DNA from 4 places in the Streptosporangium sp. NPDC049046 genome. Region 3 is predicted to be linked to each of the others. Evidence: riboswitches for the same ligand, from Rfam matches in the RefSeq annotation. Region 3 holds a riboswitch; each other region holds the start of a gene.

Region 1 (7,793 bases), on a different contig from region 3:
GAGAACCTGGCCGGCTCAGGGCAGGCTGTGGAGGCCGCCGGTGAGCCGGAGGAAGCGACCCGCCACCTGCACGAGGCGCTGAATCTCTGGCGCGGGCCCGCGTTCGTCGGCATGACCGATGTCCCGATGCTGGCCGCGGAGGCCGCGCGGCTGGACGAGGTCCGCCTGTCGGTCCTGCAGTCGCGGATCGCCGTGGACCTGAGGCTGGGACGCCACGCCGGGCTGTTGGGCGAGCTGACCGCACTCACCAACGAGTACCCACTGCGGGAGCGGCTGCGCGCGCAGCTGATGTTGGCGCTGTACCGCTGTGGCCGGCGGGCGGACGCGCTCGCCGAATACACGCGCGCCCGCAAGACCCTGATCGAGGAGACCGGTCTGGACCCGGCCGAAGAGCTGCACGACATGCATCAGCGAATCCTCACTCAGGACCCCTCGCTCGACCTTGTTCCTCGCGTCATGGCGACGATCACGGGCTCCCCTGTGGGGCCGGGCCCGTACAGGCCGGCCTACCGTGACACTGCTGCGCGCCTGTCGGATGAACTGGGTATCGAGCCGAGCGAGCACATGCGTGCCCTGTCCGCCGACCGTCCCGTCCATGCCACGGCCCCGACGCCTGAACCTCGGGCGGCCCCCACCCCCGCCGAGTTGCCGCTGGACATCGCGGATTTCACGGGCAGGGATGGCGAGGTGGCAGACCTCACCGAGGTCCTCACCAAGCCGCGGCCGGGTACCGTCGCCATGGCCAGCATCGCGGGTCTGGGGGGCCTGGGCAAGACCACGCTCGCCGTGCACGTCGCGCACCGGATCGCGGGTCGCTTTCCCGACGGCCAGCTCTATGCGGACCTGCGTGGTGCCTCCGCCGACCCCGCCCGCCCAGAGGACGTGCTCAGCCGGTTCCTGTTCGCACTGGGCATCAGCGCCACCGGCATACCCGAATCCCTGGAGGAACGCGTGGCGTTCTACCGGAGCTGCCTGGCCGGACGCAGAATTCTCATCCTGCTCGACGATGTCGCCGGAGAGGAGCAGGTGCGGCCGCTCCTGCCCGGGGCCCCCGGCACGGCCGTGCTCCTTACCGGATGTGTCCGGCTGGTCGGTCTCGAGGGCACGAGCCTGCTGGAACTCGATGTCCTGCCGTCGGCCCAGGCCTTGGACCTACTGAGAAGAATCGTCGGCGACGAACGCGTCCAGGACGACCCGGACGCGGCTCTGGAGATCACCCGGCTGTGCGGCCGGGTCCCGCTGGCGGTCCGCATCTCGGCGGCCAGGCTTCTCGGTAGAAGGCAGTGGAGTCTGTCCCACCTCGCCGGTGTCCTCGGGGAGGAACGGCACCGGCTGGACGAACTTGTGGCGGGCGACCTCGACATCCGCGTGGGATTCGAGATGAGCTACCGGATGCTTCCCGCGGGTGCGCAGCGGGCCTTCCGGTTAGCCGGACTGCTCGACGCGCCCGATTTCGCTCCCTGGGTGGTGGCGGCCCTCTTGGACGTGCCGGTACGGCAGGCGGAACACGAGATCGAAACCCTGATCGACGCTCATCTGCTGAACCCCACCGGGACGGACGAGACGGGCATGCTCAGGTATCGGTTCCACGACCTGATCCGGTTGTACGCGCGTGAGCGGGCGCAGCGAGAGGATTCCGAACCCGAGCGCCAGGCCGCGCTCGGGCGGGCCCTGGGCGCGTGGCTGGCGCTGGCGGAGGTCGCGGCGGAACACGTCCAGGGCCCCTGCTACGCACCCATGCACAGCTGTGCGCCGCGCTGGCGGCTGCCTGCGGCGGTCTCCGGTCCGCTGCTGGCCGACCCGATGGCCTGGTTCGGCGCGGAGCACGCCGCGCTGATGGCGGGGGTCGCCCAAGCGTGCGAGGCGCGCCTGACCCGACTCGCATGGGACCTCGCGGGGTCCACCGAGACGTACCTCAACGTGCGCGGCTTGTATGACGGCTGGCAGCGCATGCACGAGCAGGCGCTCGCCCTCTGCCGCGAGACCGGCGACAAGCGCGGCGAGGCCGTGCTGATGCGCGGCCTCCTGGAGGTCACCACCTGGAGCTCACCGGCGGGCCCCGGACCGGCGATGACACGGATGCGGGCCGGCGCTTCACAGCTCCTCGACCTGTTCACCATGCTGGACGATCCGGTCGGAACGGCCGATGCCTTGGCGACCCTGGCCTGGAGCATGACGGCCGATGGGAACGGTGGTGCACAAGCGCTCGCCCTGGCGGAGCGCGCTCTGCGGACGGCCGCCGACGCGGACTACCTCGGCGGCCAGGCGCGGGCCTATCACGTGATGGCGATCATCCATGGCGAGGACGACCCTCAAGGGGCGCTCACGGTCCTGGAGCAGGCGACGAAGGTCGCCGAGGCGCTCGGCAACGCTCACTACACCACGACGATCACCCAGTTCCTCGGCGCGGCGAAATCGTTCTGCGGTGACATCACGGGCGGCCAGGAACTGCTGGAAAGCTCCTTGAGAATGGCACGGCGGTTGCACTACCGCTATCTGGAGACGTTCTCGCTGCTCTACCTCTCGAAGCTGTTCGCCGCGGTCGGGGACGAGCGGGCCAGGGCGACCGCCGAACTGACGCTGGCCCACAGCGAGGACGGCAACTTCGGCCATTATCTCGCCGACGCGCTCAGCGTTCTTGGACAGTTGAACCTGGCCGAAGGAGACCTGCCCGCCGCCATCGCCACTCTCGAACGCTCGGTCCGGGTGTGGCGAACCCGCGGCTCGATCCCCTACCTGGCGCGGACGCTCCGTGCCCTCGGCGACGCCCACAGTGCCGCCGGCGACCATCACACGGCCAGGGCCGTCTGGGAGGAGGCCCGTGAACTGTTCCACGGGATCTCGCACGAGAATGGCGTGAGAACGCTGGACTCCCGGCTCGTGTGAAGGGCGGCCAGGCTCTCGGCGACATGTCGCCGTGGATGACCGCCATCAGACGGCGGCGGTCATAGAGGGCCAGGTGCCGCCTGCCGGTTCTTGGGATTGCTTCGTATCGATCGTCCCGCCGTCGTCCCCTTTTTACGGGCTCCGGCGGCGTGCTGGTGGGCGCGGGCGATGGTGGAATCGATGCTGACGGTCCACTCGACCTGACCGATCGAGTCGTCCTTGACCTGCGTCTCCTCCAGCAACCGGGCCCCCGTGCCGTCTCATGCTCGTCGTGCGGCCATTGGGCGATCAGATGGCTGAGGAACCGCGCGCCTGTCTCCCCCCGCGCGTGAGGCGGTCGCGCCGGCCCGCCACATCAACTATCCGCTGCACCTGGCGGATGCACTGGAGCATCCGGCAAGCCTTCAGGGCGTGACCGACGCGCACACCGAAGGCAGGCCGTTCGATAAGGAGCCTCCAAGGTCCGCAGCGTCATCAGGTGAGGACGCTGCACCCGTTCAGCCAAGCAAAGCCGGGTGGCCAGGCGCATGAGGAGCAGCAGGTCGTCGCGTTCTGGACGACCGGCTCGACGCCGGCCGCGGGCGGGCCGCTGATCGAGCCGGCCGGGAGCACCGGAGGGCCGGCGCTCTCCGGTGCTCTGACCATGCTGCTCCCGATCGCGGCTCTCGCCGTACTCGGAAAAGGTCGGGCTGAGGAGGCTCAGCGCTTCGCGAGGTTGTACTGGATGGTGTACTGCCGCGCTCCGCAGCAGCCAGGGTGGCTCGGGTTGGGAGTCCGGATCCAGAGCTGCCCGAAGTTGCTGCCGCCGCGCACTTTGACCGTTCTCATGACCGAATACGCCTTGGAGCCGCCGTCGCAGATTTTGCCGTATCTACCCCGCTGGGCCTCCCAGTTGTTCGCGTTCGCGAAGTAAAGGTCCGGAAAGATGCACCCGCCCTTGGGGAAGCCGTTCTCGCGGATCACGATGGACCGCAGCTGCGCGGACTTGGAGGACTTGTAGGCCCAGGTGGTGGTCACCTTGATCGGGTAATTCCGGCCACGGTGGTCCTTGATCGCGACATAGGTGATCACGGACTGGACCGGCTTGACTCGCTTGACGTAGCTGATTTTTTGGTTGGGTGCGGCGTGTGCGGCGGGTGCCACGAGCAGCCCGGCTCCGAGGGCGGCGGTGAGAGCCACTCCGATCGTGGGAAGCCGGAATCGCGTAAGGGGTCGCACTGGTTCTCCTTCACCATGCAAGGCGTTTCTGGACAAACGATCATCTGACCGGTCGGCAGGTACTTTCGAGAAGCGTGGTCAGGCCGAAGGGTGAGCGTCGAGCCGGGTGAAGATGGAGCCGGCTGGCTGCGCGGGCGCTGAGCACGTGGCCCTCGCACATCCGCATTTCGGCGCTGCCCCGATAACGACGTCAGCCGAAACGCCGAGAACGGACACGACGCCTGCGATCCTCTTCTGCTTGCTGGTCGCTACAATTCCCTTCCCTTCAAGCGTTTTTCGAGTTTTGCGCCGACCGAAATCTATACGACCTTGGTATATTCAGAGAATATGGTCGGCATACGGGCGCTGGATCCTGCCGGGTCCTGCGCGCCAGGTGATGACGGTGCGGACATGGTCGGGCCCGTGCCTGGATCGACCAGTGGAACCTGATCTCGGCTGAACCCGCGCCCGGTCCTGCAACAGGCTCAAGCGGGCCACTGCGAGCCGGCGACCTGGAAGGTGACCGATCGTTTCTTTCCGAACCCGTGACGGTCGTGCCTCCCGACGTCAAGATGGTTCGGATCAAGACCCATGCTCACACCGGCACCGGATTTCATGAAAGCTCCAACACGTATGCGTTCCGACACCCGGCAGACGTGCGGGCGGTGGGCTACTTCAGGAACCACGCTCGGACGAGGGTAACGCTAATCAAGATCAAAGCGTTCTATACGAATGGCTTCGACGGGAATGCGCTGATCGCCCCGGCCATCAATAACAGCAAAGGCTCTTTCCGTAAGGATTGAATAACCAATGGTTATGCGCCTCGATGATGAGGTGATCTCAGAGAAATAATTCGGGCAGTTGCGGATATCCGGTACGCCGCCCGTGGCGTTTCGGGCCTTTCGGGAGAACTCGCCGAAGGCCGGAGAGAAAGACGCGGAGCCTCCGGTGGATGAGTTCTCATCACAAGAAGCCGCAGCGGTGCGGCTTTGGACGAGGGAAGGTTCGCCTGCCGCAAGTGCCTGGGCCCGGGACCGATGGATCCGGCGAGGGCGTCGTCCGGCTCGGGAACCGCTGGGTGACCGGGTGGTGCCGGATGCGAAAAGCCGGCCTCCAATCTGTCTTCGTTGGTCGCCCCCCTGCCGCGCCGGGTGACCTACGGGCGCAACCGGGCCACCTCCCATCCGTCACTCGATCAACTGGTCGGACTCAGGACCTGCTCGTCCAGGGGAACCCGTCCTGCGCGTCCGTGCAGGACTCCGCCGCCCTACGCTCTATCGCGCGCCAACCGAAGATCATGAAGCGGGAAGTCCGCGAAGCGTCCTGAGAGGACCTTGCGACAAGATCACCGCAGGGCAGAAGTCTGGTGGTTCAGTACATCGAGATGTGCGGATGGTCGAAGTGGTTGGCCGTGATGCCGCCTCGGTTCGACATGAACCTCCAGCCGGAGCCGTGGTTGATGCGCTGGCGCCAGATCACGTACTTCACGCCGAGCTTGGCCTTGTTCTTGATGGCCCAGGCGGCGATCTCGTCGCCGAGCGCGAGGTTGGCGGCCGTGGGCATCGCGCCACCGGCGCTCATCATGAAGTCGCAGGCGCGGCCCAGAGGATGCTCGCCGCCGTCGTTGACGGCCCGGTAGCAGCCGACCGAGTACGGCAGGTTGAAGCGCCTCATGACGGCGTCGCGCATGATCCGGGTGCGGTCGGTGATGTTGTCGGGGCCGGTGGGCAGTTGCGGCGCCCAGCTGCCGTCGGCGCGACGGCCGGAACCGGTGGGGGCGAGCCGGTCGAGCTTGTTCTTCATGTCGCGGATCAGCTTCTCGGCCTTCTCTCGCTGCGCCTGCACCTCCTTGGCCTCGTCGCCGATCTCGTCGGTGAGCCTGGCGGCCGTCTCGGCCGCCCGCTTCCTGCGGTCGATGCTGTTGACGAAGCCCTCCAGGTGGGCGGCCTGCTGGGCGGTGAGCTGCTCCATCACCGCGGCGGCGCCCATGTCGCCGGAGAACATCAGCGCGGGCAGCCCTCCGCCGCTGCTCTGGTAGCGCAACTGGACGATGGAGTCGACCTCCCGCTTGGCCTCGACGTAGGTCTTCTCGGCCTTTTCCAGGTTCTGCTTGGCGACGATCTCGGCCTTCTGCGCCATCTTGAGCGACTCGCGGGTGGCCGCGTAGGTCTCGATCAGCTTGTCGACCTGCTTGCCGAGCTTGGCCAGCTCGGCGCGGAGCTTGGCCTCGGTGGGCTTGGGGTCCGCGCTTCCGGCGGTGGGGGCGCCGATGGTGAACACGACGATCGAGCTCAGGCAGAGGGCCAGAGACGCACGCCGACGGAACGTGGGGGACGGGGCCGCCACGCACTCTCCTCTCCTTACGCCTACCGGGTTAGCTGACGGGTTCGGGCTGGAGGAAGCCCTTCCACCGAAGTGGTTTCACCCCAGGTGCGGTGGTTCCCCGGCTCCCGGGCAAGGTGCCCGGGATTAGGCAAATCAGCGTTTACAGCCGATGTGGGAAGGATAGTAGTGGTAAACAGCAGGTCATGCGACCTCAAGACGAGACCAAGCGGTAATCAGTTCGTGACAACAGAGCGCAGCAGTTGTGCTGTCGCCTCGGGCGACACGTCGTTCACGAAGGCGCCCATCGCCGACTCCGACCCGGCGAGGTATTTCAGCTTGTCCGGCGCGCGGCGGATGCTGAACAGCTCCATGTGCGCGTACGACAGATCGCGGCCGGTGGAGACCGGTGCCTGGTGCCAGGCCGCGACGTACGGCATGGGCACGCCGAAGATCCCGTCGAGGCGGCGGAGCACGTCGGTGTAGAGGGGGCCGAACGCCGCGCGTTCCCCGGCGTCCAGCGCGACCAGGTCGGGGACCCTGCGGTGCGGGTAGAGGTGGACCTCCACGGGCCAGCGCGCCGCGGCGGGGACGAAGGCCGTCCAGTGCTCGTTCGAGCCCACCACCCGGATCTCGGCCGCACGCTCCGCGGCCAGGACGTCGGCGAACAGGTTGCCGCCCGTCCGCTCCCTGTGGCGCTCGGCCGCCCCGAGGGTGAGCCTGGTGCGCGGGGTCACGTAGGGGTACGCGTAGATCTGGCCGTGCGGGTGGGCCAGGGTGATGCCGATCTCCGCCCCCCGGTTCTCGAAGCAGAAGACCTGCTCCACGCCGGGCGTCGCCGACAGCTCCGCCGTACGGTCGACCCAGGCCTCCATGACCAGTTCGACCCGCTCGGGGGAGAGCCGCGAGAACGCGGAGTCGTGCTCGGAGGTGAAGCAGACCACCTCGCACCTGCCGACCCCCGGACGGACCTCGCTCAACCCTCCGATCGGCCGGTGGTCGCCCGGCTGGGCGGAGAACGAGGGGAACCGGTTCTCGAAGACCACCACCTCGTAGTCGGAGGAGGGGACCTCGGTGAGATTGCCCGGAGTCGAGGGACAGAGCGGGCACTCGTTGGCGGGGGGAAGGAAGGTGCGGCCCTGGCGGTGCCCGGCCACCGCGATCCACTCCTCGGTGAGCGGGTCGTAGCGCAGCTCGGAGGCGGCGGGACGGGGCGGCAGGTCGCGCCGGTCGGGTGCCGTGCGGTCGGCGTCGTCGCGCCGGTCGAAGTAGAAAAGCTCCCGGCCGTCGGCCAGGTGGGTGATCGTACGCTTCATCGGCCGGCGATCTCGCTCTCGCGCTGGGGGTCGGTGATGATCATCTCGCCCACCGAGGCGGCGAGCTCCTCG
Region 2 (7,793 bases), on a different contig from region 3:
TCGACTCCTTCCGCGTGTCACACGGCCTTCGCCACGAGGACGAGGCGATCGTGGCCCACCGCTGGCTCGCCGAGGTCTTCCAGCCCACGGTGCTGGCCGTCCCCCTCCAGATGCGGGGCAAGCTGGAGCCCGCGCAGTTCTTCCACGAGGTGCTCGACCACCGCTGGTACATGTCGGAGGAGGCCGGGACCGATGTCGGCCTGCCCGCCGCGGTGAATTCCTATGTGAAGAACATTCTCATTTTCAAGCCGGACGAAAAGGCACTCATCGCCGAGGACTAAAGGGTTGATTTCCATCCGGGGTGCATAACTTCCCCTCGGGGTGGTGAATCCTCCCCCTTCTCCCATCAAACCCCTAGCCGGAGAGAGTGGTTTCCGAGGCTTTTCCCTACGCTGACCGGGCGACGTTCGAAGTCGTCGGCAAGGGAGAGCACGTGCTCGGAATCGAAGACTGCCTCACCGAGGTAATGGCCATCCCCGGGGCCCTGGACGCGATCCTCATCGATCAGACCAGCGGAACCGCGGTGGCCGCCGGCGGTGCGAGCCGCCATGCCGACGTGGAGAGGTCGGCCGCGGGGCTGAGCGAGACCCTGCGCGCGACGCTCGACGGGCTCGCCGTCACCGTGCCCGGCGGCACGGTCCGGATCAACGACATGATCGTGACCACGGACGGCGGACACCATTTACTGAAGCCGCTGGAAACGCCGTTCGACGGCCCGCTCGTCATTTACGTCAGGCTCGATCCGGAACGCTCGAACCTGGCACTGGCCCGCCACCGCCTCCAGGCCCTTTCCGGCCGTCTGATATCCACGTGAGCCCATGCCCAGCGTCGAGAACATCCTCAGCGGGCTCGCCGGCGACCACGCCACCGGATCCCTGCGACTCGGCAAGGCGGGGGTCGTCTACCTCACCGACGGCCGGGTGACCTACGCCGAGAGCGCGTCCGCCCCTCGGCTGGAGGACCTGCTGGGTGCCCGCTGCGGCATATCCGCCCACGCCGTACGGCAGATCAGGCAGGCCACCACCCGCCGGCGACCGGACCCCGCGCTCCCTCCCGGGCCGCAGGAGTCGCGGGAGCCCCAGCCGACGGGGGGCGAGCGGCTGATCGCCCAGGGCCTGCTCACCAGGGGTGAGCTGGAGTTCTGCGTGCTCAGCACGGTGCTCGACGCCGCGTACTTCCTGCTGCGGGCCACCGGGCACCGGCCCAGGTTCCGGCGGGGGGAGCTGCACTGGCTCGGACCGCAGTGGTACTTCGACGCGACCGGCCTGCTCCGGGAGTGCGAGCGGAGGAAGGCGCAGTTGGAACAGATCTGGCCGTCCGCGGAGCTGGACACGCTCCCGGTCGTCCCGGTGGAGCGCATCGGCGCCCACCGGGTGGTGCTGAGCGCGCTCCAGTGGGAGGTGCTCGTCGGCGCCGACTCCGTCGCGACCCCGGCCGAGCTGGCGCGCAAACTGGGCCGTCCCGCGTACTCGGTGCTGCTCGCCGTACGACAGCTCGCCTCCTCCGGGCTGCTCCGCGTCCCGGAGCCCGGTCCGGCCGAGGCCCCCGCCGTGCCGGACCCGCTGCCCAGGCGGACGAAGGGCGCCACGGAGATCCCGGCGGCCGGGACGGGCTCCGTGGAGACGTCGGAGTGGATCCCCAGGGCGAACGGGGACCCGGCCGACGTCAACCTGCTCATCCGGCTCAGGAACGCATTGGAGGCAATGACTTGAGCCCGGTCACATGCCGATAAGGCTACGGACGCTGAAGTTGATCGGAAGGAGGATGCCGGTGGAACTGCGCGAGGAGATACGCCGTGAGATGGCGATGCTGCGAGAACGCGTACCCGATGTGGACGGGAGCATCGCGTGCAGTGTCGACGGCCTGACGATAGCCAGCGACCTGAGAAACGACATCGAGCAGACGGGCGCGCTCTCCTCCGCGGTGCTCGCCCTGAGCCGCCGGATGACGGGCATCGCCGGCAAGGGCGCCTTCGAGGAGACGCTCATCTCCGGAACCAACGGCTACGCGGCGTTCTACGCCGCCGGACCCAAGATCGTTCTCACAGTCCTGGCACGCCCGGGGACCAATCTCGGACTGCTCAGGCTGGAGGGCCGCAGAACGGCGGATCGACTCGCCGCCGTCAGCTCACGCACATCGATATCCCAGTGATCGGAGACAGTAATGGGCAACATGGACATCTCGCTCAAGGAGATGATGGCGATCGACGGTGCCATCGGCGCGGTCGTCGTCGACTACAACAGCGGGATGGCGCTCGGCGCGCTCGGCGGGTCCAAGGACCTCGACCTCCAGGTCGCGGCCGCGGGTAACACCGAGGTCGTCAGGGCGAAGATGCGGACCATGGAGTCGCTCGGCATCAAGGACGGCATCGAGGACATCCTCATCACGCTCGGCACGCAGTATCACGTGATCCGCCCTATCGCGGGCCGGAGCGGTAAAGGGCTGTTCCTCTACCTGGCCCTCGACCGGAACCGGGCCAACCTCGCGCTCGCCCGGCACAACCTGCGTGGCATCGAGGAGAAGCTCGAAGTCTGATCCTTTGGTGCGGCCCGCGTCCCGGCAGGCGCGGGCCGCACCGGAACCCTCCACGCCTCTCGGGGGCGGTTCTTCCCGGCGTCCGTGCCGCCGGGGACGGTGACGAGGTCGGCTCTTCCCTGCCGCTACCCCCTCGGGGACGGTGACGGGGGCCGGTTCTTCCCGGCCGCCACACCGTAGGGGTCAGTTCTTCTCTGCGGCCACGCCGTCGGGAACGTACTCGGAGACGTGCTCGACCATGACCTTGGGCTTGCCGAGCCAGGGTCGCGCCTCGGCGCTCACCAGCTGGGTCTGCAGGCCGATGCCCAGCTTCCTCGCCATCGCGAAGACGGTCGTCGGCGGCTGGGCCGGGCTGGTGTCCCTGCGGTTCCACGCGCCGGTGGAGAACGCGACCGGGTGGTTCTTGATCCCCGTGCCGCCGCCCCACTTGGTGACGACGTACTGGATGTCGATGTGGCCCATGCCACCGTTGCCGTCCACGCCGAGCGTGCCGGCGTTGAACGTGCCGCCGGTCAGGTCGGCGAAGGTCTTGGCGTCGATGTCGATCATGATGCCCTGGTTGGAGGGGTTACCCGGGCCGCGGTCGCCGACGAAGAACTTCGCCTTCTTGCCCTTGTAGAGGATGTATCCCTCGGTGAACAGGGGCCAGCTCGGGCTGGCGATCATGCCCTTCTGCATCGGCTTGCCGCTGGCGGGAAGTCCGGTGTCACCGGCCCGGCCAGAGGAGTCGTCCCAGAAGTAGGAGGCCGTGGTCGCGCCCTGGAGCAGAACGGCCTCGGTACCGGCGGGCGCGCCGGCCGCCGGGTCGTTCGCGAGGCGGGTGGCGGCGGGGGCCGCGGAGGCGGGGAGCGCCAGGGCGACACCGCCGGAGACGAGGAGGCTCGCGGCGGTGAGGGCCGCGGCGAGGCCGCGCCCGAAGGAGGTGTTCCTGTACGGGGATCGCTCGCCCGGACAGAGCGTGTTCAGGTCGTTCTTGTGCATACCAAAGGAGGGGTGCATGGAGAAATGGCTCTTTCGCGAGGGAACGGGGCGGCCAGGTGCGAACACCGAAGGGGTGCACTGGCGGGGACGCGCTCATCGGAAAAGGTGGCGTAGCCGGATCAGCCGATCGCTACGCGGAGCACGGTCCTGAAGGTGCCACGGTCAGGCGCGGCGGCGAGGTCGAGGGGACGGGGGGCGGCGTTGAAGTTCAGGTGGTCGGTGCCGACAGGGGGTCCACCGACGTGGTGACGCGGTGATCCATGAGGGGATCTCCTCTCCATCTCGTCTACCGGGTTAGCTGACGGGTTCGGGCGGTGGAGTTGCCCTACCGCCGCGCGTTCGCGGCGGATTCACCCCGGAAAATTGGTTCCCCGGCTCCGGAGCCCTGCGGGCCCTCGGGATTCGACGTCGGCCGGCCGCCTCCTCTTGTGAAGGGCAGGTCGCCAACCGATAACAGTGGACACTACCCACCAAACCGGACAAAGCAAAGCAAACACCATGAAAAACCCAGAAGATCTACCTACAAGCTTCAAGGAAGCCCCATCGATTGCCCCGCCAGGTCGACACCCGCCCTACCAGCGAGAACGCCTCTCCCATCCCGGCAACCGCCGCGAGAACCCCCACCCCGGACGGGGTCTCCCCACCGGCGGCCGACAGTCCGTCTCGTGGGACAGAGGTCCTTCCCCAAGACCCACACAGGGCCTCCTCACCGGGGGGCAGCCCATCGCGGACCCCTCACCGAGACCCGCACGGGATCTCCCCCACCCCGCGGGTCATCCCCGTCCGGTCAGTCCCACCAGAACGACCAGGCGTTCCTGCCCTTGATCTGCTCGGCGTAGTCGATGAGGGTCCCCGCCCCCTGGATGATGCTGTCGGGGCAGAACGTCCAGTGTTCCGCCGCGACGTGCAGGGCGTGCTCGGAGGTCGTCGGAGGCGCGGCGACGCTGAGGTCGAGAGTGTTGAAACCCATCCCGACCACCCGCACCCCGAACCTCTCCTCCCAGCTCCGTACGACGGCCGCGAGCGGGACCATCCACTCGTTGTGGTTCAGGGCGCCCTGCCAGCCCATCACGGCCAGGGCGTCGGCCCCGCGCTCCACCGCGACGAGCCCGAGCGGGGTCCTGCGCTCGGCCACCAGCCCGGCGTACCAGTCGGCGACCACACCGGGATCGGCGGCGAGCCTTCCCGCCGGCGCCGGGCCCGGACACTCGGGACCGTAGGGATCGAGGATTTCGAGCTGGTCCAGGGTCGCCCTCTCGATCCAGTCGGACCACACCTCGGCCATGAACGCGGCGGCGTTGTAGTTGTCGATCTGCGCGGCGGTGTCGGGGGCGATCTGACCCGCCGACCAGGGCTGGACGGAGTCCTCCAGCAGGACCGGCCACAGGCCCGACTGCTCGTGCTGAGCCCTCAACCGGGCCCAGTACTCGCCGGAGACCGTCACCTCACTCAGCCAGAACGCCGGACGGCGACGGACCGCGAGCTGAGCGTAACCGGGGTCGGGCCACACCACGTCCCCCGGCGGCAACTCCACCGAGAGCCTCCTGCCCCTGCCTCCCCCGTCCCCCTCGCCTTCGTGGGCTCCTTCTCCCCCATCGGCGAACAACTGGCCCAGAACTGGCGGGAGTCTCTCACGCTCGCAATCGCTCATCTCTACCGATCCGATCCTGACCACGGATCAATTTTGGCCTGTCAACCACCCCGAGGGACAGTTCTGCCCTGGTCCAGGCAAAAATTATCGGTACAGAGGGGAACGAAGCCGAGCGGGTGCCACCCCTCCACGCCCGACGAATGCTCAACGAGGCCGTTCGGGGCCGCACGTCACGTCCGCGAGGGCGCCGTGAGTCTCGGGGGTAATGGACAGGCCCGCGAAGCCGGAGAGCTAGGGCTCGAAGAGCACCAGAGGGTGGCGCCGCGTCATCTCCAGGACCACGCGGCACACCTCCCCCGCCCGTGGGAAGACCGCGTTCATCAGCACGAAGTCCTCCCCCACGGTGAGCGGCTCGGACCACGGTGAGGCGCCGTAGTTCTCGACGGTCAGGTCGGGGAAGAGCGCCGTCAACTCCTCGTAGAAGGCCGCCACCTCCGGGCGCGGCTCACCGGGCGCGGCTCCGCTCTCGTCCCAGGCGAGATATCGAAGAAGGGCCTCCCGCGCGGTGATCGGTCCGGCCGCGAACCAGACTCCGAGATCAAAGCTCACACCATGTCCTCGTCGTCCTCGTCGTCCTCGTCGTCGCCTGCCCAGCCGTCGAATCCTACGTGCCCGGCGGACACCTGATATGCGCGAACCGTACGGAAAGATCGACGCCCGAGACGCGCGACCGGCGCGGAAGGATCGACGTCTGGAATGCGCGACCGGCGCGGAAGACGGACACCTTTATATACGCGGCTGACGAGGAGGGGGCGCGGTGGGCCAGGACAACGCGAAAAGGGGGCACGCGTGTCCATGAGCGAGGCTAAATGTCGGTGGCGGGCCGTACCCTGCCATCGTGATCATTATCTCCGGCTGGATCCGTGTCGACCCCGATGCCCGTGACGACTACCTCAAGGGATGCGTAAGCGTGATCGAGCAGGCCCGCGCCGCGTCCGGCTGCCTCGACTTCACGCTCGGCGCCGACCTCCTCGACACCGGCCGGATCAACGTCTACGAGCGCTGGGAGTCGGAGGAGACCCTCGACGCCTTCCGGGGTTCCGGGCCGAGCGACGGCCAGGAGACGATGATCCGCGACGCCGAGGTGTCTCGCTACCAGATCTCCGGCGTCGGCCCCGCCTGAGCGGGAGGCGACAGATCTCCCATCCACCGGGGAGGGGGACGGCGACGCGGTTCAGGGTCCGGGGTCCGGCAGACTGGATATGACAGAAAGGGGTTCTCGTCATGACTGACAAGCCCATCCTGGAGCCCAGCCCCAGTCACCCGATCACGATCACGCCGAACCCGGCCCGGATCGTCGTCTCGGTGGCCGGCCGGGTGGTCGCCGACTCGCGGAGCGCGTTGACACTGCGGGAGGCGGCGTACCCGCCGGTGCAGTACATCCCGATCACCGACGTCGACCGCTCGCTGCTGGAGCGGACCGACACCGCCTCCTACTGTCCTTTCAAGGGCGACGCGAGTTACTACACCGTCACGGTGGACGGGAAGCAGGCGGTGGACGCGGTGTGGTTCTACGAGTCGCCGTATCCGGCCGTCGCCGAGATCAAGGACCACGTCGCCTTCTATCCCGACCGGGTCGACTCCATCGTCGAGGAACCGGCCGCCTGAGCGTCTTTCGGCCCGAGTCCACCGGGAGACGCCCGGCTCTCGTGCCCGCCCCTCCGATCATCACTCGGGACGGGCACTTCGACTCGTAGGGCCGACGGTGGGCGGCACCCCGCGACCGCCCACCGTCGCGTCACAGGTGATCGACTACCAGGCGCCGAGGACGAGGCGGCCCGCGACCGGACCCAGCTGGAACGGGCCGGAGGTGTACCACTTACCGGCGTAACTCAGCCCCTTCTTCCAGGCGTGGAAACTGAACGTGCCGTCGGAATTCTGGTACGCCGCCACGATGTCCTCGGAACCGTCACCGTCCACATCACCAGCTGCGACCCGGTCACCGACCTGCGACATCGTCCACCCACCGGACTCGTAATCCGCCGCACGCGCGAACGACGACCCGTTCGACGACCACCGCCAGATCGTCATCGACCCATCGCCATCGTCACGCATCATCGCCGGCTCCGCCTTACCGTCACCGGTGAAATCACCCACCACCAAACGACCATCAACCGGACCCAACTCGAACGGACCGGAGGTGTACCACTTACCGGCGTAACTCACGCCCTTCTTCCACACGTGGAAACTGAACGTGCCATCGGAATTCTGATACGCCGCCACCACATCATCGGCACCGTCACCGTCCACATCACCAGCTGCGACCCGCTCACCCACCTGCGACATCGTCCACCCACCGGACTCGTAATCCGCCGCACGCGCGAACGACGACCCGTTCGACGACCACCGCCAGATCGTCATCGACCCATCACCATCGTCACGCATCATCGCCGGCTCCGCCTTACCGTCACCGGTGAAATCACCCACCACCAAACGACCATCAACCGGACCCAACTCGAACGGCCCCGACGTGTACCACTTACCGGCGTAACTCACGCCCTTCTTCCACACGTGGAAACTGAACGTGCCATCGGAATTCTGATACGCCGCCACCACATCATCGGCACCGTCACCATCCACATCACCAGCGGCGACCCGCTCACCCACCTGCGACATCGTCCACCCA
Region 3 (7,793 bases):
ATCGTCACCGCCGCGGGCAAGAACGTCGCCCCGGCCCCGATGGAGGACCACATCCGGGCCCACCCGCTGATCAGCCAGGCGATGGTGGTCGGCGACGACAGGCCGTTCGTCGCGGCGCTCATCACGCTCGACGTCGAGGCCCTGGAGCAGTGGAAGGCCGCCAACGACAGGACCGGTGCTGACCTCGCCACCCTCAGCTCCGATCCGGCGATCGTCGCCGAGGTGCAGAAGGCGGTGGACGGCGCCAACAGGTCCGTCTCCAAGGCCGAGCAGATCAAGAAGTTCGTCATCCTCGACCTCGACATCAACGAGGAGAGCGGGCACCTCACCCCGACCCTGAAGATCAAGCGCAATATCGTGATGCGCGACTTCGCCAAGCAGGTCGAATCCCTCTACGGCTGATCTTCACGGCCCCGCTTACAACCGGATGCCCGCTGGGGCCTCTCACGAGAGGTCCCCGTCGAATCCCTCTACGGCTGAGAGGTCCGCGCGGCCCCGCTTACGGCCGGGTGCCCATCTGAGACCTCTCGCGAGAGGTCTCAGCGGGATCCCTTCACGGCCCCGGGGCCTCGTGTCTCTCCACCGCCAGAGGTCTCAGCGGCCCCTGCACGGCCAGGAGGCAGGTCCTCGCGGAGCCCCTCTGCCGTCAGGGGGTCTCCGCCGGTTCCAGGAGGCGCGCGAAGCGGGAGGCCGCGAGGTCCCAGCTCCACTCGCGCGCCACCCACTCGCGCCCGCGTTCCCCCATGGCACGCGCCCCGGCCCCGTCCTTGAGCAGGCCGATCAGGGCCGCCTCGACCTCCCGCGGGCGGGTGCCGTCGACGACCAGGCCCGTCTCCCCGCGCAGTACGGCGTCGGGGGCGCCGCCCGAGGAGCCGGCCACCACGGGCAGGCCGCTCGCGGAGGCCTCCAGGTAGACGATGCCGAGCCCTTCCACGTCGACGCCGCCCAGTCGGGTGCGGCACGGCATCGCGAACACGTCGCCCGCGGCGAGGTAGCCGGGCAGTTCGGCCTCGGACACGGGGCCGGTCATCCTGACCGAGCCGCCCAGCGGCCGGGCCAGCCGCTCCAGGGTCCTGCGGTACGGGCCCCCGCCGACGATGAGGAGCACCGCGCCGGGCACGTCCCTGAGCACGCCGGGCCAGGCCCGCAGGAGCGTGTCCTGCCCCTTGCGCGGCACCAGCCTGGACAGGCAGACCACCACCGGCCGCTCTCCCAGGCCGAGTCTCGCGCGCACCCGCCCTCCCCCGGCCCCCGGGTGGAAGACCTCGGTGTCGACGCCGGGAGCGAGCCGTACCAGCTTGTCCTCGGCTATCACCCCGGCCAGCCTGCGCCGGGTGTACTCCCCCAGATAGGTGACCACGTCCGCGCTCGCCCCGATCCTGGCGAGCACCTGGCGGCCGACCGGGATCCCGGTCCAGCCCGCCTCGTGGCCGTGGGTGACCATGACGACGCGGCGGGCCCCGGCCTCGCGCATCCTGGGCGCGATCAGCCCGAGCGGCGCCGCCGCCCCGAAGACCACGGTGTCGCACCCGAACTCGGCGACCAGCTCGGCGGCCCGGCGGGCGACGGCGGGCGTGGGCAGCATCAGCGAGGTGGGGTGCCGTACGACGGGATACGGCTGGCGCAGGTCGAAGGCCGCGCTGCCGGTCCACCGGGGCGCGTAGACGACGACCGAGCCGGGCGGGCGTCGGGCGATGAGACCGTACACGAACGACTGGATCCCTCCCGCGCGGGGCGGGAAGTCGTTCGTGACGACCAGCGTGCGGCTCACGGCTCGGGGAGGCCGTTCAGCCCGGCCCAGGAACGTGCCATGGCGATGCGCTGCGGTGCCGTGGGATGCGATACATAAAGTACATACTCAACGAAATCAGGCGACAAATCCGAAATATTGGTTAATGCCAGCCGTTTCTGCATGGCCACGAACGTCGCGGGATCCCTCGTCAGGTCGAGCGCGTGCAGATCCGCGCGGGCCTCGATATGCCTGCTCACCAGGTTCTGGGCCGGCCCCGACAGGACCGTGGCCAGGCTCAGCACCCCCATCACCAGTCCCACCGCCCTCGGGTCGCCGAGTGAGGTGACCCCGGCCCTGCGCCGCACGCCTCCCGCCGAGGTCACCACGTACAGCAGGCACGCCCCGAACGCCGCGCCCAGACCGCCGACGAGGGTGCCCCACAGCACGTCGTCCGCCTTGGCGTGGCCCAACTCGTGCGCGACCACCAGCTCGACCTCGTCGGCGGGCGCGCGCAGCAGCGTGTCGTAGACCACGATCCTGCGGGTCGCGCCGAATCCGGAGACGTACGCGTTGAGCGCGGTGGTCCGCCGGGAGGCGTCGGCGACGAGCACGTTCTCGACCGGCACGCCGTCCCTGTCGGCCATCGCGAGCAGGTCGTCGCGAAGTGGCCCGGCCTCCAGCGGCCTGAAGTCGTTGAAGACCGGTTCGATGAGCACCGGGTAGGCGAAGGAGGCCGCGACGGTCAGGACGAACGCCCCGGCCGCCGCGGGGATCCACCAGCGCCGGTAGCGTCGCGCCAGGCCGATCACCGCCACCACCATGATCGCGGTCAGCCCGGCGCCGATGCCGGTGCTCTTGGCCCGGTCCGCCGCCCACGCGGGCCATGCCTGGGTGGACAGCCCGAAGTCGCGCAGGTAGCCCTCCGACCACATCCCCAGGGGCCAGCGCAGGATCGCCACGGCCACCGACAGCGCCAGCACGCCGAGCAGCGTCCGCAGCCACCACGGCCCCGGCAGCCGGTCGACGAGCCGCGCGCCCAGCGGGGTGGCGATCAGCACCCCCGCCACGACCAGCGTCAGGCCGAGCGACAGGTAGCCGGGAAGGCTGACCAGCGCGTCGAACGTCTCGGCCCTGGCGATCTGCTCGGCGGTGAAGTCGCGGGCCGGATCAGGGGTGACGGGCGGAGCTCCGTCGGGCAGCACGCTCCAGGGCGTGGTGAACGCCACGACCGCCAGCGTGACCGCCCCCAGGCCGGCCGTCGCCCATCCCGCCGACCGCACGCCCGAGGGCGCGTCCTTCGTGCTCAGCGTCACGTGAGTTCCTTCCCGAGGTAGTCGCGCCAGGATGCGGTGAACTCGGCCGGCGACAGGCCGAGCGCGCTCCCGACATCGCTACCGTAGAGCCTCACCAGCGCCTTCTCCCCGAAGCGCTCCGCGACGAACCGGCAGGCGAGCCACGCCTCCTCGTACGCCTGCGCGAGCCTCGGCGCACCGGGGGCGAAGTCGGCCGGTCCCGGCAGACGCTCGGGCAGGACGCCCGCGCGCACCTCGGCGGCCAGCTCGGCGGCGGCCGTGCGCACCGCGATCCCGGCGTCGCGGTAGCCCACGTAGTCGGCGAAGCCCTCCGACAGCCACATCGGCACCCGGCCACCACGGGTCGCGCCGGTGGCCACGTGGGCGAGCTCGTGGGTGATCACCACGTCCCTGCCGGTCTCGGTGAGCCTGGCGTATCCCGAGGGCAGGACGATCACCCGGTCCGCGGTCGCCATCGCGGCCAGGCCGCGGGTGCTGCCGGCTCCGGCGAGCGTCGCGGCCTCGGCGTCGTCGGCGGGAAAGAGGATCACCGCGGGGACCGGCCCCCAGATCTCCGCGATCGTCGCGCGGGCGCGGTCGGCCCTCGCCGCCAGATCCCGCAGGACGGCGTCGGGGACGCCGTGGCCGATCACGAGGGAGTGCTCGCCCGTGACGGTGACGGCGGCACCCGGCCACAGGTCGCGGAGGTCGCCCGGGTCCCGGAGGAGGCGCCGGGCGTCGTACGGGCCGTGCGGGAGGAGCGGGGCGGCTCCGGCCAGGAGGGGGCCCGTCCCGGCGAACGGACCGGCGCTCATCAGCGCCAGCATCCCGGCGAGCACGGCGCGGCGCCCTTTCGGGACGGACATACGAGCCGATGGTACTTGACCGGCATCTCGACCGGCATGGAGCGGCCCCGGCCCTCCTGGTGGAGGGCCGGGGCCGCTTTTCCGTGCTCGGGCGTGTGCTTTCGGCACGCGCTTTCGACGCGCCTCCGGCGTGTGCCCGGACGCGGGCTCGGGCTCCCGTACTCGGGCGCGGTGCTCAGGCACCGTGCTCGGGTCCGGCGCTCGGGCGCCGTGCTCGGGTCCGGCACTCGGGTTCGGAGTTCGGGAGCCGCGCTCGACGCGGTCCCGGGTCCCCCACCCGGGCGCGGGCTCAGGCTCCGGGCCGTGCCGCTCCGGCGAAGGAGGACTTGTAGTAGCCCGCCAGCTTCACGACACGAACCGTCTTGCCACTGCTCGGCGAGTGGACCATCCTGCCCTTGCCGACGTACATGCCGACGTGGCCCTTCCCGCTGAAGAACATCAGGTCACCGGGGCGCAGTTTGCTCCACGAGACCTTCTTCTTGATCGCCCTGTACTGGCTGTGCGTGACCCTGGGGAGGGACACACCCGCCTTCTTCCAGGCGTACCGGACGAGCCCCGAGCAGTCGAACGCTCCGGGCCCGGAGGCTCCCCAGCGGTAAGGGGTGCCGATCTGCTTCTTGGCCGTCGAGACCGCCTTACCGGCCCGTACCTTCTGTCGTGCCGCCTTGCTCATCTTGGCCTTGGCCTTCACCTTGGCCTTCGCCGTGGCCTTGGCCTTCGCCGTGGCTGTGGCCGAGGCCTGAGTGACGGTCTTGGTGGTGCTTTCGGTCTTCTCAGAGACGCCGGCCGCACTGTTGACCAGGATCTCGGGAGGACCGTCCGCCGCCTGCGCCGCCGTGGGCCCGAGGGTGACCGCTCCGGCTGAGGCGGTCAACGTGAGGGCGATACCGCCGAGGGAAAGGCGGAAAAGGCGCGACAGACGAGGGTTGTGCAGGGTGCTGGACAGGATTTCTCCTTGGGGCTTCCACTGATGCCTACCGGGTTAGCTGACGGATTCGGGCTTGGAAGATGCCCTACGGCATAAACATGCCGATTCACCCCTGGCCGCAGCGTGCTGGGCCTTTTGGGTCCCCGGTTCCATGCCTCCTGGCTGCATGGATTCGGCGGGCCGCCGTAATGATCTCCACCCCCGGGTGGGGGCACGGCGGCCGGCTGGATTCTTATAAGGGAACCGGCCCGAAGACCGACATTCGCCGCGACGGCGTGGCTTGCACGTCGCGACGCCAGAAGTTACCCCGATCCCCAACGTTCGGCAAAGCATTCCCCAAATCCGGGAGAGCCGACACCCTTCTTGATCTTCCTGTTATCCCTGCTTAATGGCCATTTATGCTAATGAGATATGACCCTCGTCACATCCTTCGCATCACGCCCGGCAAATCACGGTTTCGTAATGTTCGTCACACTCATCGCGATCCACTGATGATGGACCGTTCCCGGACGGTCGGCCGGACGCTCTCAGCGCCTGACACAGGTGTAGGCCCCGTAGATCGACTGCTGGAAGTCCGCCTCGACGATCTCGAAGCCGGCGGCGTCCAGCATCGGTTCGAGCAGCCATCTGAAGGTGCTGTACTCGGTGCGCAGATGCTCGGCGTAGTCCTCGCGCGTGTAGCCGAGCGCGGGGTCGTCCGCCGCGCCGTCGAGCCAGCGGCCGAACACGGCGTCGGCCTCGTCCGGCCGGAAGTCGAAGATCAGGTCACGCAGGCGCAGGACGCCCCCCGGCCGTACGATCCGCGCGACGCGGTCGAGCGCGACGGCCTTCCAGAGGTCGGGGAGCTGATGGAGTGCGTGGCGGGTGTAGACCGCGTCGGCGGGCGGCCCGGTGTGCTCGTAGGACAGGAAGCCCGCCCGCACGCACTCGACGGCGGAGAGCCCGTTCTCGGCGGCACGGGCGGCCAGGAAGTCGTGCATCGCCGGGGAGACGTCCACCGCCACCACCCGCGAGAACCGCCGCGCCGCGGCCAGGGCGAACTGTCCGGTCCCCGCGCCGAACTCCACCACCGTCGCGCTCTCCCCCACGCCGTGCCTCGCGAGCACGGCGAGGTCCTCTTCGGGGTCGGGCCTGCCCTGCTTCCGGTCGAACCCGGCGACGAACGCGGCGTCGAGGTGCTCAGGTCCGGCGTACGCGAGCTCGTCGGGTATCCATGGTTTGATCATGTTCCGATGCTCGCAGCAGCACCGCGCCCGGCACATCCGGTTTTTCCCGGCACCTCACCCGGCCGGGAGCCGCGCCGTCGCCTCGCAGGCCACTGCGGACGGAGCCGCCGTGGGGCCGCTGAGCCACAGGGGAGCACCGGGGGACCGCCTGGGGCACCGGGCGCCACCGGGGAGCCATGGCGGCCACTGACGGCCACTGACAACGCTGCAGGGCAACGCTGCGGGGGCAACGCTCAGGGGCGGACGGCTCCGACGATGCGACGGCCGTAGGACGACAGCGGAACGGTCTTGACGACGTCGCCCGTCTGCGGGGCGTGCACGATCTGGCCGTTGCCCGCGTACATGCTGACGTGGCCGAGGCCCTCGCTGAAGATGAGGTCGCCGGGCTGGAGGTCGCTCAGGGAGACCTTGCGGCTCGCACCCCAGCTCCACTGCTCCCAGGTCGTCCGGGGAAGGGAGACTCCCCCGTTGCGCCAGGCGCTCTGGACCAGACCGGAGCAGTCCCAGCCGCTGGGACCCGTGCCGCCGTACCGGTAGGGCTTGCCGATCTGGGCGAAGGCGAACTGCAGGGCGGCGCGGGCGTTGCCCGAGGCTGAGCCGGTGTACTGGACCCCGGTGCTCTGCGGGTTGCCCACCTTGAAGGCGTTGAGCTCGCGCAGGAGCTTCGTCTGTGCCCTCACCATCTTTTCGGCCTTGGCCTTCTCCTCGGCCAGCTCGTCCCGCGTCTTGTCGGCGTCGACCAGGGCCTTCTTCGCCTCGTCCCGGCCGATCCGCAGCGCCTTGGTGGCCTCGTCGAAGGCGTTCAGCGACTGGGCGCGGGAGGTGGACATCTGGTCGGCGGCCGCCAGGCCGCTCAGCAGGGCACCGGGGTCGGACTGGTAGATCATGCCTTCCCAGCCGTTGATCGACCCGACCTGGTAGCTGCTGACGGCCATCGAGACGAGCTCCTTGCGCAGCCCGGCGACCTGCTTGTTCTGGCGGGTCAGATCGGCGTTCAGATCGCCGTACTTCTTCCTGGCCCGCTTCCACTTCTCCGAGGCCTGGTTGTACTTCTCGACGATCTGGTCGGCCTGCTCGTTGAGCTTCTCCAGCTTCTTCTTCGCCTCGGCGGGGGTCGGCCTCAGCTGGGCGGACGCTCCGCTCACCGGCATCGTCAACAACGCGAGAGCGAGCCCTACCGCCACCGGTATCCGAATCAGTCCAACCGGCAAACCCGCCACGGCCACGTCAACGCCTCCCGACTGCACCAGACCTGCGGCGAATAGTACAGAAGAAGTAATGGTTGACTCACCTTTTCACCGGGTTTGCTCCTTGTTCGCAGGTGACCGCTTTACCCGCGGCCGACGGTTTTCTCCCCGGAGGGCGTCGTCGGCCGCGGGAGACGGCCCTGTCAGGAGCGGTACCTCGGCCGCAGGGGGGCACCGCGGGAAGCGCCCTCTGGGAACAGGTGGTGTCCCGGCCGCGGGAAGCACCCCCGCCGGTACTCCGGTCGCACTACCCGCAGGCGGCGATGTCGCAGATCTTGGCGGTCATCCTCCTGGCGTCGCGCAACTGGACGCTCCAGTCCCCCTTCCCCGGCTTGTCGTACTCCCCCGCCCAGAGATAGACCAGGACGGCGTTGCCCTTCCTGACCAGCACGCTCCGGTCACCGCCCACCCCTGCCTTCCTGCCGTAGTAGACCTGGCCGGAGATCCTCAGCGCCTCGTCACCGAGCCCGGTCAGGCGCGAGGAGGCGTAGCGGTAACTCGC
Region 4 (7,793 bases), on a different contig from region 3:
CGACGATCTGGCGGCCGAACGCGATGAAAACGATGAACAGCGGCAGGACCGATGCCGCGGTGCCGGTGAACAGCATCACGTAGTCGGTTCCGTGGGCCTGGTTGAGCGCCGCGATCGAGGTCTGGACCACCGGGTTGTCCGGGTTCAGCACGATCAACGGCCACATGAACTCGTTCCAGGTCTGCATGAAGACCAGGAGCGTGAGCACCGCCATTCCCGGCCGGAGCGCCGGGAGGATGACGTTGAGATAGATGCGCATGGTGGAGGCGCCGTCGACACGGGCCGCCTCGACCAGTTCGTCCGGCACCGCCTGGGTGGCGTACTGGGTCATCATGAAGACCCCGAAGCCGTTGACCAGGAAGGGCAGGATCACCGCCTTCAGCTGACCGGTCCAGCCGAGCGTGACCATGAGCTCGTACAGTGGCACGACGCCCATCTGCTGGAGCGGGACCATCATCGTCACCAGGATCAGGCCCAGCAGGATCTTGCTGCCCCTGAAGCGCAGCTTCGCGAAGGCGAAGCCGGCGAGGGTGGAGATCAGCACGACCGAGACCGTCACGGTGACCGAGACGATGGCCGAGTTGATCAGGCCGGTCATGAAGTAGGCGTCCTCGGTGGACAGCAGTCGCGCGATGTTCTCACCGAGGTGGCCGCCGGGGAACAGCGGCGGGGGTACGTCGATGGCCTCCTCGTTGGTCCGGGTGGCCATGATGAACATGTAGTAGATGGGGAACGCCGACAGCACGAGGGCGAAGGCCAGGACGACCTTCGTCAGCGGGCCCGCGTCCCAGATGCGGTTTCGCGCGGCCGACTGGCCCGAGGGGCGTCGGGAGTGCTGCGCGGGGGGCCGCCGGAGCTGGGTGGCCGTCACTTGGAACCCCCGATACGGCGGGTGAAGGAGTAGTTGATGAGTGTCCCGATGAGGATCAGTGCGAACAGCAGCCACGAGGCCGCGGCGGCGTAGCCGAAGTCGAAGTCGCGGAACGCCTCCTTGACGATGAACATCGCCACGGTCTGGTACTGGCCGGTGGCGCCACCGCTCATCGTCGGGTTGCCGTCGAACATGACCGGCTCGGTGAACAGCGTCAGGCCGCCGATGGTGGAGATGAAGACGACGAAGATGATCGTCGGGCGGAGCATCGGGATGGTGATCTGCCAGAACTGCCGCCTGGGCGTGGCGCCGTCGATGGCGGCGGCCTCGTAGAGGTCCTTGGGGATGGTCTGCATGGCGGCGAGCAGGATGATCGAGTTGTAGCCGGTCCAGCGCCAGTCGATCATCGTGGAGATCGCGATCCACGCGGACCACTTCTCGTTCTGCCAGTTGATCGCGTCGACCCCGAAGAAGCTCAGGAACCAGTTGATCATGCCGTAGTCGCGCCCGTAGAGCTGGGTGAAGACGACGGCGACGGCGACGACGGAGGTGATCAGCGGCAGCAGTACGCCGAGGCGGAAGAAGAGCCGTCCCCGGATGCGCTTGTTGAGCGCGTTGGCCAGCAGGAGGGCCAGGACGAGCTGCGGGATCGTCGACATGACGAACATGCCGAGGGTGTTGATCACCGCGTTCCAGAAGGCCTCGTCGGTGATCAGCTCGATGTAGTTGTCGAGGCCGACGAGAGTCTTGTCTCCGGCGAGCTCCCAGTCGTGCAGGGAGACCCAGAGGGTGTAGCCGAGGGGGAAGACGCCGAAGACGGCGAAAAGCAGGAAGTACGGGGATACGAGGAAGTAGGGGGTCGCCCGGAGGTCGAAGCGAGACCACCCACCGCCCTGCTTCGGTCCGCGGCGCCCGCCGGACCGGCGGGGGCCGGGCCGTGGCGGCGCGGCCGGGGAGTCGACGTGCAGTGTCATCGGTCAGAGCCTTTCAGCGGGGGCAGGCGACCGGCCCGGCTGCGGGATCGCCACAGCCGGGCCGATGCGGGGCGGTACGGGGATCAGCCCGCTGCCTTGACGCCGGCCTCAAGGAACTTGGTCCAGGCCTGGTCGTAGGGGACCGAACCCTGGTCCATGCCCTCGAGGACCTTCTCCACCGCGGTCTTGACCTGGGCGTGCTTCTCGCCGAGGAAGACGGGCAGCAGGTCCTTGACCGAGGCACCGAAGATCTGGCCGGTCGGCGCGTCGTTGAAGAACGGGTTCTTCAGGTCGGCGACCGCCGGGTCCTGCTGGGCGGGGATGGAGCTCGGGAAGGCCGCGGCCTCCTGGAAGGCCATGACGTGGCCCTCCTTGCCGGTGAGGTAGTTCAGAACCTCGGCGGCCTCCTTGGGGTGCTTGCTCTGCTTGGGAACCGCGAGGTAGGAGCCACCCCAGTTGCCCGCGCCGCCGGGCACGGCCGCGACGTCCCACTTGCCCTTGTTGTCGTCACCGGCCGCACCGGAGACCACGCCGAGCATCCAGGCAGGGCAGCCCATGGTCGCGAAGGCGCCCTTCTTGATCGCGGCGTTCCACGGCGGGGTGAACGAGGCGAGCTTGGCGGTCAGACCGGCCTCGCTGAAGTCCTTCACCGTGTCGAAGGAGGTCTTGATGGCCGGGTTGCTCTCGATGATGAGCTGGTTGTTCTTGTCGAAGTAGGCGACGTTGCCGTTCTTCGGCGCCTCCTGCGACAGGATCACGTTGTAGAGCGTGTTCGGGCCGTCGAGGAACTTGGGATCGGTCTTGCCGGGGTTGGCGGCCTTGAACTTCTCACCGATCGCCTTGAAGGCGTTCCAGTCCGGCCAGAGCTTGCCGACCTCCTCGCGGTCGGTGGGCAGGCCCGCCTTCTCGAACAGGTCCTTGCGGTAGCACATGGTCATGCCACCGATGTCGGTGCCCAGGGCGAAGAGCTTGTTGTCGGCGTTGATGCCGTTGTCCCACTTCGCTGCGGGGAAGTCGGCCTTACGGCTGTCCAGCCCGTACTCGGCGAGGTCGGTGAAGAACTGCGGGCGGGCCTTCATGAGACCCATCGCGCCCTCGTCCAGGGCGATGATGTCGGCCGCGCCGCTGCCCGCCTGCAGGCGCTGGAGCAGTTGCGGAAGATAGACGTCCTCGAAACGGTCGGTCAGGTTCTGGTACTTGACCTGGATGTTCGGGTTCGCCGCGTTCCACGTCTCCACGGCCTTGTCGTAGCCGAAGTTCTCACCGCCACCGAAGGTGTGCACGGTGATGGTTACCGGCTCGGCCGGGGCGGAGGAACCGCCCTCCGCGGCGGGTGCCGCCGGCTCGCTGGAGCTACATGACGTGATGGCCAGGGCGGTGGCCGCCATGACCGCGACGGCGGCGAGCTTGCCGTGTCGCTTGTTGTTCAACATTCCGGACCCCTCTCAGGTGGTCGCCCGAACTTCATTGGGAGGCGACATCGCGGACCGGTCCCCGACAAACGCGGTCGTCGCGACGAGATCGTTCCTCAATGTGCTTTTGGGAGCGCTCCCACGAAGAGTGGACGATGGGCAACCAGGACGTCAATATGCCGAAACTCAACCGTTACATCCAGCCGCTTTAGGTGGGACTTTTGGTGTGAAAAGTCGACATACCTCCCACAAGGGTGATTGGGAGCGCTCCCATCTCACGGGCATACCAGTTGGGGCATTTCGTGGCCGTGCGGGGCTCGCGGAGGGGAGAGAGAGGGGCGGGCGGGGTGGAATATGGAATATCGTCAGGGGCACCGCTCGAACGAGCGGTGCCCCTGGGAGTGTGATGACCGGTCCGCGTTCACCGGCGGGGGGCCGGGGCGGCCGGAGGTCAGTCCGAGTAGACCGGGTAGCCGTAACCGACGACCTGGGAGACGGGCCTGACGCGCTCCTCGACGGCGCCGTTGCCGGTGTTGCCCTCGATCGTGGTGATCGTGCCGTTCCCGTTGTCCTTCTTCACGAAGCCGACGTGGTCGATGCCCTCGATGCTCTTGCCGCCGGCCCAGTCGAAGTAGACGACGGCGCCGGGAGTGGGGGCGGTGCCCCAGTGTCCGTTGTTCTTGAACCACTTGGCGTGGGCGACGGTGTAGGCGTCCCAGCCCATCGTGGGGCGGATGCCGGCCGTCTCGCCGACCCAGGAGACGAACATCGCGCACCAGGGGGCGTTGGCGTACTCGTACACGCTCTTGCCGCCGTCGCGGGCCATGGTCTCCTTGGCGCGAGGGCTCGAAACGTACCAGGACTGGAACTTGGTTCCACCACCCTGGGCGTTCTCGCGGACACCGATCTGCTTGGAAGCGATGTCCAGGATCTGTGCGGCGGAGACCTTGGGAAGGCCCTCGGCGATGACCTGCAGGGAGGTCTTCGCGGCCCCGGCGTCCTGCGCGCGGGTGTCGGCGGGCGGTGCGTTCACGACGCCGTGGCCGTCGGCCAGAGCCGCGCCGGTGGTGCCCGTCGCGAGGACGGCGCAGGCGCCCAGGACGGCGCAGACGGCGCGGGGGGTGGAGGTGAGGCGATGCTTGGTCATGCGGGGGTTCGACTCCTTGCTTCGCTTCCATACCGCCTACCGGGTTAGCTGACGGGTTCGGGCTGGGAAGTGCCCTACGACGCATGAGTGCGTTGATTCACCCCAGGAACGTGGTTCCCCGGTTCCGCAGACTTCGCGGATTCGGCGGCCGTGCTCACCGACGGCGGAAGGTTCCGCCGGGTGGAGCGCGGTCGGGCAATGTGACGGCAATGCACAGATCTGTATAGACCTAGACAATTGCCATGAACAGGACGAACGTACGACAACCCGGCAGACGATTACAAGTGGGACACATTGCTCTGACTTGGTAATACGTCCCAAATGAAGGGGTACGGCGGGGTGCCGCCTGGCGAGGGAGGGGGGAGTCGATCACGCCCCTCCGGCGCCGGGCGCACCTTCCTCCGGGGGTGGAGGGGCGTCCGGGATCCCCCGCGTTCACGGCGATCCGGGTTTTCCCGACCCGCCCGAGAGGTGTCGGCCAGGGTGTGCTACCGCGCGTGGGGAGCCCTTCCGCCGAAGATCATATAATCACCATTTTTTAGAACAAGTATTCGATGGTAAAAAGTATGCGGATGGTAGGAGTTCTCCCATGGAAGTGCCGGAGAGCGCACACGGGGCCCGGCGGCTCACGACCATGCCCGAGGAGGTTCTCGCGGCCTCCAGGTGATCGGGGTCCACGGCCGGCGCCTCCCCGCCCGGCCCGCGACGATGAATCGTCGTGGCCCCGCCGACGCCGGCCCGCCCGACGGACATCCGGTCGTATCCGATCTCGGACGGTGGCGGCGGAGAGGTAAAGACCAGAGAGATCATCTGCAATCTCGCGTGGTCGGTTGTTCACCCGCAGTTCCCTGCTCCTTAAGGCCACCGGGTTAGGTTGTGCCAGTCGTGAACGGGTCATCGCCCGGCGTGGAGGACGGTCGAGACCACGCGCGGGAGCAGGATTCGACCATCGCCTGGGTGGAGTCCCCGCTGCAGATGCTCTGCGCGGTGGAGGCCCACCATGCCGGGCTGCTCGGCGCCCGCAGCCATCTCGTCCCCCGGGCGAAACTCCGCCCGCTGGCCGTGACAGGCCGCGAACTCGGCCGCCTCACCCTGCCGAGAGGGCTTGAGCTCACCCCGGCGCGCCCGGACATGCCCCGGCCGCGCCGGGGGGAGACCTGGGCGGTGGGCGACGCCTTCTCCGGCAAGGTCCAGTTCCGCTGGCTCACCGCGTCCCCCGGCCGGATCGTGATCGTCGACGACGGGCTCGCCACCATCAGGCTCCTGGAACTGCTCACCGGCAGGACGGGAACGCCCCTGCTGAGGGCGAGGGGGAAGGCGGGGAGGCTCAGGACCGTCCTCGCCACGGCGGCCGGGCTCAGGCTGCGCGCCGCCGCCCGCGCGGGGCGGTTGTCGATCTTCACCGCGCTGCCGGTGCCCTCCGACCTGGCGAAGGCCGTACGTGCCAGGGGAGTCGAGCTGGTCACCCACGACTTCGCCTGGTTGCGGTCCCAGCCGCTGCGAAGGCCCCGCCCCGCCGAGCGCACCGTCGTCCTCGGCACCTCGCTGGTCCGCAACGGCCTGATCCACCGCGAACGCTACTTCGGCTGGCTGGCCGGGCTCGGATCGGCCGAGCCGGTGGCCTACTTCCCGCACCGCCGCGAGGACCCCGGCGACCTGGCCCGGGTCGGGGAGCAGCCGGGAATCACCGTCTACGACGGCGGGATCCCCGCCGAGATGACCCTGCGCGGCCTGGCCGCCGAGCAGCGGGTGCTGAGCCTGCCGTCCACCGCGGTCACCTCCCTGCGGGTCCTGCTCTCGGCCCGGGGGGTCGCCGTGGAGACGGTGGACGTTCCCGACGAGTGGTGGACGGCCGAGGCGGCGCCGTCACTGCGCTCCCACCTGTCGAGGTTCGCCCATCACGACACGGGAGTCACCGGGTCATGACCCGACGGCCGAGGCCGGGCGGGCTCGCCGCTCGCGCCACGCACACCGTGCCCGTACACGAAACCGGGGAATTCCCCGCCGGAGGTTTTCTTTGAAGGTCCTGGCCGTGGCCGACTCCGACTCCTACCTGAAGTGGGCGGCCTGCCTGCTGCGGGACCTGCCCGCAGGCTGTGAGTCGGAACTGGTGGTCGTCCGCACCCCCATCACCCCTTCGCCGGCGCAGATCCACGCCGCCGTGGCGGGCTCGGCGGCAGACCCGCCGGTGCTGTCGGCCCGCGCGCTGCGCCGGGCCGCCGAACGATTCAGACCCGACGTGGTGCTCGTCGCCTGTACGGGACCGGTGGTGGACGTGCTGACCGCAGACGTGCTGACCGGGCTGCGGCCCCGGCCGGTGTTCGTCTCGGGGCTGCCGGGCATCTCCGTCCCCGCCACCGAGAAGGCGTGGCTGTTCCGCAGCGGATGCGACCTGTTCGTGCTGCACAGCGGCCGGGAGGTCGAGGAGTTCTCCGAGATCGGCGCCAGACTGGGCGGGGGCGGCCAGATCGGGCTGGCCAGGTTGCCGTTCCTGCGCGGTGACGCGGAGATCGCCGCCACCGGGCCGCGCGACCGGGTGGTGTTCGCCACCCAGGCCAAGGTGCCCAAACGCAGGGAGGAGCGCGAACGCGTCCTGCTCGCCCTGGCCGAGCTGGCCGGAAGGCGGCCCGACCTGGACGTCGTCGTCAAGCTTCGGGCCCTGGACACCGAGCGTCAGACCCACAACGAGCGCTACCACTACCAGCGCCTGTGGCAGTCGCTCGCCGAGGAGGGCCGGGTGCGCGCCGAGGCCGTGCGCTTCGCGGTGGGGCCCATGCACGAGCACCTGGCCCACGCGGTGGGCTTCGTCACCGTCAGCTCGACCGCCGCGCTGGAGGCGATCGCCCAGAAGGTACCGCTCCTGGTGCTGTCGGACTTCGGGGTCGGCGCCGAGATGATCAATCTGGTCTTCGAGGACAGCGGCCTGCTCGGCACCCTCGACGACCTCTCCGCCGGGCGCTTCCTGCACCCGGACGACGCCTGGTGCAAGGTCAACTACTTCCACCCCGGTGGCGAGAGCGACTGGGTGTCGCGGATGGTCTCTCTGGTGGGAAAGGCTCGCTCCGGCCGCCTCGCCCCGGCGATGTCCCTGCTCGAAGGTCCCGAGTACGCCACCGCCCGCCGCCGCGCCCGCATGCGCGTGGAGGTGCCGCCGAACATGCTGCGCGTCGGCTACCGCGCCAAGCGCCGGATGCGCCGCTACCTCAAGGGGTTCGGCCGACTCTAGAGCACCGGTCGGGGTAAGGGCCGGGCGATGTCCGGCCACCGGGTAAAACCGCGGTTCGCAACGGATCGGCCTGGCCGCGTCCCATGTCGATCAACGCTCCTGCGCGGTTACCCGACCGTCTCCCTGGGGGAGCGCCTTCGACAGGCGGTCGCGGAGCCTGCCC

What was found. A riboswitch is a leader RNA that binds a small molecule or an ion and turns the genes downstream of it on or off. The one in region 3 is predicted to bind cyclic di-AMP.
Region 1: another riboswitch for cyclic di-AMP. It lies ahead of AB0B96_RS18470 (hypothetical protein); the one in region 3 lies ahead of AB0B96_RS01870 (C40 family peptidase).
Region 2: another riboswitch for cyclic di-AMP. It lies ahead of AB0B96_RS17360 (hypothetical protein); the one in region 3 lies ahead of AB0B96_RS01870 (C40 family peptidase).
Region 4: another riboswitch for cyclic di-AMP. It lies ahead of AB0B96_RS06980 (CHAP domain-containing protein); the one in region 3 lies ahead of AB0B96_RS01870 (C40 family peptidase).

The regions. Positions count from the first base shown of each region.
Region 1 covers NZ_JBEZEZ010000011.1:257,665-265,457, forward strand. Annotated here, with positions in the region: gene AB0B96_RS18450 (BTAD domain-containing putative transcriptional regulator) at 1-2,886, shown strand, start outside; partial or broken gene AB0B96_RS18455 (IS5/IS1182 family transposase) at 3,015-3,101, opposite strand; gene AB0B96_RS18460 (hypothetical protein) at 3,586-4,104, opposite strand; gene AB0B96_RS18465 (hypothetical protein) at 4,629-4,886, shown strand; gene AB0B96_RS18470 (hypothetical protein) at 5,455-6,429, opposite strand; cyclic di-AMP (ydaO/yuaA leader) riboswitch at 6,433-6,569, opposite strand; gene galT (galactose-1-phosphate uridylyltransferase) at 6,642-7,721, opposite strand; gene AB0B96_RS18480 (DeoR/GlpR family DNA-binding transcription regulator) at 7,718-7,793, opposite strand, start outside.
Region 2 covers NZ_JBEZEZ010000011.1:24,473-32,265, reverse strand. Annotated here, with positions in the region: gene AB0B96_RS17385 (DUF4032 domain-containing protein) at 1-281, shown strand, start outside; gene AB0B96_RS17380 (roadblock/LC7 domain-containing protein) at 368-814, shown strand; gene AB0B96_RS17375 (hypothetical protein) at 819-1,712, shown strand; gene AB0B96_RS17370 (roadblock/LC7 domain-containing protein) at 1,771-2,151, shown strand; gene AB0B96_RS17365 (hypothetical protein) at 2,164-2,535, shown strand; gene AB0B96_RS17360 (hypothetical protein) at 2,719-3,534, opposite strand; cyclic di-AMP (ydaO/yuaA leader) riboswitch at 3,785-3,934, opposite strand; gene AB0B96_RS17355 (DUF4253 domain-containing protein) at 4,304-5,050, opposite strand; gene AB0B96_RS17350 (hypothetical protein) at 5,399-5,716, opposite strand; gene AB0B96_RS17345 (antibiotic biosynthesis monooxygenase family protein) at 6,006-6,290, shown strand; gene AB0B96_RS17340 (DUF427 domain-containing protein) at 6,392-6,775, shown strand; gene AB0B96_RS17335 (VCBS repeat-containing protein) at 6,920-7,793, opposite strand, start outside.
Region 3 covers NZ_JBEZEZ010000001.1:443,903-451,695, forward strand. Annotated here, with positions in the region: gene AB0B96_RS01850 (long-chain fatty acid--CoA ligase) at 1-402, shown strand, start outside; gene AB0B96_RS01855 (glycosyltransferase family 4 protein) at 647-1,771, opposite strand; gene AB0B96_RS01860 (M48 family metallopeptidase) at 1,768-3,045, opposite strand; gene AB0B96_RS01865 (hypothetical protein) at 3,042-3,890, opposite strand; gene AB0B96_RS01870 (C40 family peptidase) at 4,180-4,764, opposite strand; cyclic di-AMP (ydaO/yuaA leader) riboswitch at 4,847-5,006, opposite strand; gene AB0B96_RS01875 (class I SAM-dependent methyltransferase) at 5,346-6,044, opposite strand; gene AB0B96_RS01880 (NlpC/P60 family protein) at 6,278-7,195, opposite strand; gene AB0B96_RS01885 (hypothetical protein) at 7,539-7,793, opposite strand, start outside.
Region 4 covers NZ_JBEZEZ010000004.1:126,630-134,422, reverse strand. Annotated here, with positions in the region: gene AB0B96_RS06995 (carbohydrate ABC transporter permease) at 1-793, opposite strand, end outside; gene AB0B96_RS06990 (sugar ABC transporter permease) at 868-1,845, opposite strand; gene AB0B96_RS06985 (extracellular solute-binding protein) at 1,929-3,278, opposite strand; gene AB0B96_RS06980 (CHAP domain-containing protein) at 3,709-4,404, opposite strand; cyclic di-AMP (ydaO/yuaA leader) riboswitch at 4,423-4,561, opposite strand; gene AB0B96_RS06975 (hypothetical protein) at 5,290-6,330, shown strand; gene AB0B96_RS06970 (DUF6716 putative glycosyltransferase) at 6,422-7,630, shown strand; gene AB0B96_RS06965 (polysialyltransferase family glycosyltransferase) at 7,721-7,793, opposite strand, start outside.